2 linked regions of the Azospira inquinata genome follow. The protein of the gene in region 2 interacts with the protein of the main gene of each other region in a pairwise test. Links are inferred from orthologs where the notes say so. Each region holds a gene or a part of one and is shown on either strand. Other genes may lie near its edges. The genes, in order: Azoinq_RS06420 and Azoinq_RS12865.

What was found.
Region 1: the proteins of Azoinq_RS12865 (region 2) and Azoinq_RS06420 interact in binary tests that used the Escherichia coli proteins (3 or more experiments, as listed by UniProt). The link is inferred for Azospira inquinata from one-to-one orthologs.

What each region holds. Positions count from the first base shown.
Region 1 is NZ_CP064782.1:1,409,099-1,412,411, forward strand. The notes cover bases 225-3,224. They hold Azoinq_RS06420 (rod shape-determining protein), read right to left. Parts: upstream 2,247-3,224; coding sequence 1,203-2,246; downstream 225-1,202. Other genes in these bases: mreC (rod shape-determining protein MreC), read right to left, coding at 225-1,034; gatC (Asp-tRNA(Asn)/Glu-tRNA(Gln) amidotransferase subunit GatC), read left to right, coding at 2,338-2,625; gatA (Asp-tRNA(Asn)/Glu-tRNA(Gln) amidotransferase subunit GatA), read left to right, coding at 2,775-3,224. Outside these bases: rod shape-determining protein MreD, read right to left, coding at 1-98; more of mreC, read right to left, coding at 108-224; more of gatA, read left to right, coding at 3,225-3,313. UniProt on the Escherichia coli protein: Forms membrane-associated dynamic filaments that are essential for cell shape determination. Acts by regulating cell wall synthesis and cell elongation, and thus cell shape.
Region 2 is NZ_CP064782.1:2,831,957-2,835,268, reverse strand. Bases 223-3,221 are described here. They hold Azoinq_RS12865 (helix-turn-helix domain-containing protein), read right to left. Parts: upstream 2,180-3,221; coding sequence 1,265-2,179; downstream 223-1,264. Other genes in these bases: rlmN (23S rRNA (adenine(2503)-C(2))-methyltransferase RlmN), read right to left, coding at 2,991-3,221; pilW (type IV pilus biogenesis/stability protein PilW), read right to left, coding at 2,176-2,994; ispG (flavodoxin-dependent (E)-4-hydroxy-3-methylbut-2-enyl-diphosphate synthase), read right to left, coding at 223-1,261. Also shown: more of ispG, read right to left, coding at 23-222; more of rlmN, read right to left, coding at 3,222-3,312.

The sequences.
Region 1 (3,313 bases), 1.4 Mb from region 2 along the record:
GGCAGCAAATTCAGCAGCAGGGCCACGAACAGGGAAAAGAAAATGAACCAGGGCCGGACCGGCAGCAGGATGCGGGAGGAGGTGAACGAGGATTGCATGGGACCTCCCTATTTGCCCGCCGCTTTGGCCGCTGGCTGGACCTTGGTCCGCACCGGCGCGGGCTGGTTGGCCCGCCGGTTGCCGGCGACCGTGTCCGGCGTGGGGGCGGGGGCGATGTCGTTGTTGCGGGGATTTTCCGGGGGCCGGGGAGGCAGGGCTTCCCGGGGATTGAGGATAAGCACTTCGCCGAAGCTTTCCACCGAACCCACGGGGGCGCAGATGATGCGGGCGAAGGTGTAGGTGGTGTCCCGCTCGATGTAAATCACCTTGGCCACGGGGAAACCGGCGGGGAAAACCCCGTCCAGACCGGAGGTGACAATTAGGTCGCCGTTCTGCACATCCGCATTGGCGGGGAGAAAGCGCAGCTCCAGCTGGCCATTGCCCAGACCGAACACCACGGAGCGAAGTCCGGAGCGTACCACCTGGACCGGCACCGCCTGATCCTTATCCGTGATCAGGGTAACTTCCGAAACCATGGGATAAACTCGGGTCACCTGGCCGATCAGGCCCCGGTGATCCACCACCGGCTGGCCCGCTGCCACCTTGTCCTGCAGGCCCTTGTCCACAATCACCCGACGGGAAAAGGGGTCCCGGGCGGCGTAGAGGATCTGGGCCATCTGGCCGCCGGCGGGCAGGTGTTCCTTGGCCCCCAGCAGGGCCCGCAGATGGGCGTTTTCCGCTTCCAGATGCTGGACCCGTTGCAGGGTGGTGGCCACCGCCAGCTGGGAGTGCTTCAACTGGCCGTTTTCTTTTTGCAGCTCGGTCAGGGTGGTGAAGTAGTCACCCAGCTGATAAGCCGCCTCCCCGGGGGCGTGGGCCACCATGTGTAGGGGCGCGGTGACCATGGACACGCCTTGGCGCACCCATTCCAGGTAGTGGAAACGGTGGTCGAGCACCAGAAGGGACAGGCTCAGCCCCAGGTACAGGGAGAGCATGGCCACGGGCGCCGGGCCCCGTTTGAAGAAAGGTGGTGGTATGTGGTCGATGCCGGCCACGGTGGTCTTTCAGAACGTCAAAGCCGCCCGAAGGCGGCGGAGATAGCGGGAAGGGTAATCAGCGGGCGGGGAAGGGAGCCCCCGGCGGACCGATTACCCAGCCGAAATTTACTCGGAAGCGAAGATACTGCCAAGCTTGTCCATCTTTTCCAGGGCCATGCCAGAGCCCCGCACCACGCAGGTCAGGGGATCTTCGGCCACGATCACGGGCAGGCCGGTTTCTTCCATGAGCAGGCGATCCAGGTCCCGCAGCAGGGCGCCACCACCGGTCAGCACCATGCCCTTTTCCGCGATGTCCGCTCCCAGTTCGGGAGGGGTCTGTTCCAGGGCGCTCTTGACGGCGGAGACGATGGAATTCAGGGGATCGGTCAGGGCTTCCAGAATTTCGTTGGAAGAAATGGTGAAGCTGCGGGGAATACCCTCGGCCAGATTGCGACCCTTCACTTCCATTTCCTTCACTTCGGAACCCGGGAAGGCGGACCCGATTTCCTTTTTGATGTTTTCCGCCGTGGTTTCACCAATCAACATGCCGTAGTTACGGCGGATGTAGTTGATGATGGACTCGTCGAACTTATCACCGCCGACCCGCACGGAACCGGCGTAAACCATGCCGCCCAGGGAGATGACCCCCACTTCCGTGGTACCGCCACCGATATCCACCACCATGGAGCCGGTGGCATCGGCCACGGGCAGACCGGCGCCGATGGCGGCGGCCATGGGTTCCTCAATCAGGTAAACCTGGGAAGCCCCGGCACCGATGGCGGATTCCCGGATGGCCCGACGTTCCACCTGGGTAGAGCCGCAGGGGACGCAGATGATAATACGGGGGGAGGGGGAGAAAAGCTTGGAATCGTGGACCTTCTTGATGAACTGCTTGAGCATCTGCTCAGTCACCGTGAAGTCCGCGATCACCCCGTCCTTCATGGGACGGATGGCGGTGATGGAACCGGGCGTTTTGCCCAGCATCAACTTGGCTTCCTTACCCACCGCCTGGATGGTCTTCTTGGCATTGGGGCCGCCTTCCAGGCGGATTGCCACCACGGAGGGTTCATCGAGAACGATGCCCTGGCCGCGACAGTAAATCAGGGTGTTAGCCGTGCCCAGGTCAATGGCCAGGTCATTGGAGAAATAGCTGCGTAGAAAACCGAACATGGGGGGAAGATTCCGTACAAGGCTGCTGGGGTAAAGGTTTTATGATACCTTATAAAGCTTTCCGGTATAAGACCTTACCGCAGGCAAGCCCATGTCTCTTTCCCTCGACGAAGTCCATCGCATTGCCCATCTGGCCCGCATCGAAATCACCGACGCGGAGGCCAATGCCACCCTGGGCCAGTTGAACGGTATTTTCTCCCTGATCGAGGCCATGCAGGCCGTGGATACCGCCGGTGTGGCCCCCATGGCCCACGCCCAGGACCTGCCCCAACGCCTCCGGGAAGACCGGGTGACCGAATCCGACCAGCGAGCCGCCTTCCAGGCCGTGGCCCCGGAAACGGAAGCCGGGCTTTACCTGGTGCCCAAGGTCATCGAATAGGGCAGGGTCCGGGGCCCTTTTCCTTTGGAACTGCGTCCCTTCCCCCGTTTCCTTTTCCAGCGTCCGATTCCGACCCCCTTCATCCGTCGCGGTCCGGCCGCCGCTCCCCCCGGGAGCTTCCGCCGCCGCCAGCCACCCTCAGAAACGCCATGATCAACGCCAGCCTCAAAGAACTGTCGCAGGCCTTAGCCGACAAGAAAATTTCCAGCGTGGAACTGACCCAGCTCTACCTGGACCGGATCGCCCGTCACAACCCGGCCATTAACGCCTACATCACTGTGAATGGGGAGCGTAGCCTGGCCCAGGCCCGGGCCGCCGACGCCCGGCGGGCCGCCGGAGATGGGGGTCCCCTGACCGGCATCCCCCTGGCCCAGAAGGACATTTTCTGTGCCCAGGGCTGGCGCACCACCTGCGGCTCCCACATGCTGGCCAATTTCGTCAGCCCCTATGACGCCACGGTGATCCAGAAATTTGACGCTGCCGGGGCCGTGAATCTGGGCAAGACCAACATGGACGAATTCGCCATGGGGTCTTCCAACGAAACCTCCTGGTTCGGGCCGGTAAAAAACCCCTGGGATCAGGAACGGGTGCCCGGCGGCTCCTCCGGCGGCTCCGCCGCTGCAGTGGCCGCCCGGCTGGCTCCCGCCGCCACCGGCACGGACACGGGGGGCTCCATTCGCCAGCCCGC
Region 2 (3,312 bases):
CCAGCGCCGTTATTCAAGGGCCTCACTGGGCCAGTTTGCGCCGATAGTGGCTGGCCACGTAGCGATCCACAATGGCCTGAAATTCCGCGGCAATATGGTCGCCCCGCAGGGTGACCGTCTTCTGGCCGTCTTCAAACACTGGGGCGGACGGGGCCTCCCCCGTGCCCGGCAGGGAAATGCCGATATTGGCGTGCTTGCTTTCCCCCGGGCCATTGACCACGCAGCCCATAACCGCCAGGGTAAGATTTTCCACCCCCTCATATTCGCCGCGCCAGTCGGGCATCTTGCCCCGCACATAATCCTGGATAGAGGCCGCCAGTTCCTGGAACAGGGTGCTGGTGGTGCGCCCGCAGCCCGGACAGGCCGCCACCATGGGGGTAAAGGCCCGCAGCCCCATGGTCTGGAGAATTTCCTGGGCCACCACCACTTCCTGGCTGCGGCTGGCCCCCGGTTCCGGGGTCAGGGACACCCGGATGGTGTCGCCGATACCGCTTTGCAGCAATACGGCCAGGGCGGCAGTGGAAGCCACAATGCCCTTACTCCCCATGCCCGCTTCGGTAAGTCCCAGATGGAGGGGATAGTCGCAACGGCCGGAAAGGTCCCGATACAGGGCAATCAAATCCTGGACCCCGGAGACCTTGCAGGAAAGAATAATCCGATCCCCAGGCAGGCCCAGGGCTTCCGCCCGGGCGGCAGACTCCAACGCCGAGGCCACCATGGCCTGACGCATCAGGGCTTCCGTGCCCAGGGGGGCCGGTGCTTTGGCGTTTTCATCCATCATGCGGGCCAGCAGATCCTGGTCCAGACTGCCCCAATTCACCCCGATACGCACCGGCTTTTCGTAGCGGCAGGCCAATTCGATCATCTGGGCGAATTGTTCGTCCCGCTTTTTACCGTGGCCCACATTGCCCGGGTTGATCCGGTACTTGGCCAGGGCTTGGGCGCAGTCGGGAAAATCCGCCAACAGCCGGTGGCCGTTAAAGTGGAAATCGCCGATCAGGGGCACCGTTACCCCCATCCGCTCCAGATGCTCCCGGATGCGGGGCACGGCAGCGGCAGCGGCTTCCGTATTCACCGTAATGCGCACCAGCTCGGAACCGGCCCGGGCCAGTTCCACCACCTGTAGGGCTGTGCTCAGATAATCGGCGGTGTCCGTATTGGTCATGGACTGGACCACCACGGGGGCCGCGCCCCCCACTACCACATTGCCCACCCGCACCGCCCGGGTCGGGCGGCGTTTAATTGCTTGGGGATCGGTCATGAATCAGTCGAGATTGAAACGGGCCACGTCATCCTTGGAACGCTGTTCCATGGGGACGTCCTTGCCCTTGTATTGAAGCTTGACGTGGGCCGCATTGCCCACCACCAGGGTGAAGGGCGGCACGCCGTCCACATCCCGGGAGCTGCCAGCCCCGTTCAATTGGGAAACCAGCACCTTACCCGTGCTGTCTTTGATTTCCACCCAGGAGGGCTGGTCAAACTGGAAGTGGAGACGGCTGGTTCCCGCCGCCGGCGTTGCAGGGGCCGCCCCGGGCGTTGCCGTCGAAGCAGCCGGCGCGGCGCTAGCGGGAGATGGGGCGGGAGCGGCGGAAGTCTCGGCCGGAGCAGTACTCGCAGCGGCCGGGGCAGGAGCAGCACTGGCCTGTGCTGCCGAAGGAGCGGTACTGGTCGCGGTGGAATCTGCCGGAGGCATCCCCGGCTCTTCGGCCACCTTGACCGGCGCCGGGGAAGGCTGCCAGAAATCCTCGGGAACCAGGAAATAGGCGGCAATGGCCAGCCCTACCATGCCCACGGCCACGCCCATGGCAAACATATCCCGACGGTGACCCCGGCCCGGCTGGGGCAGCTCGGCTTCCACCTGGTGGGGTACTTCGATACGGGGGGCTTCCGGCGTTTCATTAACCGCCAGACGAACCAACATGGCCTCCCCGTCCAGATGGAGATAACGGGCGTAATTGCGCACAAAGCCCCGGACGAAGGTCCGTCCCGGAAGGCGTTCCCACTGGTCCGCCTCCAGGGCTTCAACCTGGCGCACACTGATTTTCAGGGCATTGGCCACTTCATTGACAGAGAGCTGCCGACTTTCCCGGGCCCGGCGCAATTCCGCCCCGATGGGGGCTTGCTCCGGCGTCGTCTCGGCCTGGGGAACGGCGGCAGCTTCCAGCTTTTCTTCACTCATTCACTATCACCTCTCAGCAAGGACAAGGCCTCCTTGGAGTCGGGAAAACGACGACGCAATTGGGAAATGTAACTGGCCTCCCCTTCCCGGTCCCCGCTTTTGCGGGCCAGCTGTATGGATAAATCCAGGGACTGGGGGGTGGGGTCGGAAACCTGATTGAAGGCATTCAGCTGATGCTGGGCCTGGCCCAGGGAGCCTTGCTTGAAATAGAGATTGGCCAGTCCCAGGAGGGCCTGGGGATTATTGCGGGAGTAGCGCAGGGCCTTCTGGAAATAATTTTCCGCCCCAGCGGCGTCCCCCACCCGGTCCAGGCACTTGCCCGCATTGACCAGGGCTAGGTCCGGTGTGCGGTACAAGGGGTCTTTTACCGCCGCCAGGAAATAGGCGATGGATTCTTTCTCCCGGCCGTTCTGGCAAAGAAACCAGCCGAAATTGTTATTCACTTCCGGCGCATTGGGGGTCAAAGACAGGGCCCGGCGGAAATTCTGTTCCGCTTCCCCGTTTTCGTGGAGATCCATATGCACCAAGCCCAGCATGTTGTAGGCGGGCGCGTAGCCGGAATCGGCCTGGGTCGCCTTGTTCAGTTCATCCAGGGCCACCGCCATGTTGCCGTCCTGGAAGTAGAGGGCCGCCAGTTCCGTATGCACCTTGGCCCGTTTGGCCGGTTCTCCCACCGAAGGCCCCGGCGTGGGGCTAGCCCCATCGGACGTTACCGCAGGAATCAGGGAAGCAGCCTGGGCCAGGGGAGTGCTACCGCAACCGCCCAGCCAGAAGACGCCAAAAGCAGCGAACAGGAACAGCGCAAAGCGTTTCATGGACGAACCTCGGCGATGGGAATCAGCCGCCCCGCCGTCCGTCGCGTCTTATCCTTGACCTGCCCGGCCAGTTGACCGCAGGCCGCATCGATATCGTCGCCCCGGGTTTTCCGGGTAGTGGTGACAATTCCGGCCTGAATCAAAATATCGGCAAAGCGGCGGATACGGGGCGCGGGAGAGCGGCGGAAAGGAGATCCCGGAAAGGGGTTGAATGGGATGAGATTGAACTTGCACGGCACCTTGCACGTCAAGTCCAACAGTTGCCGGGCATGCTGATCGGAATCATTGATCCCGTCCAGCATGACGTATTCGAAGGTA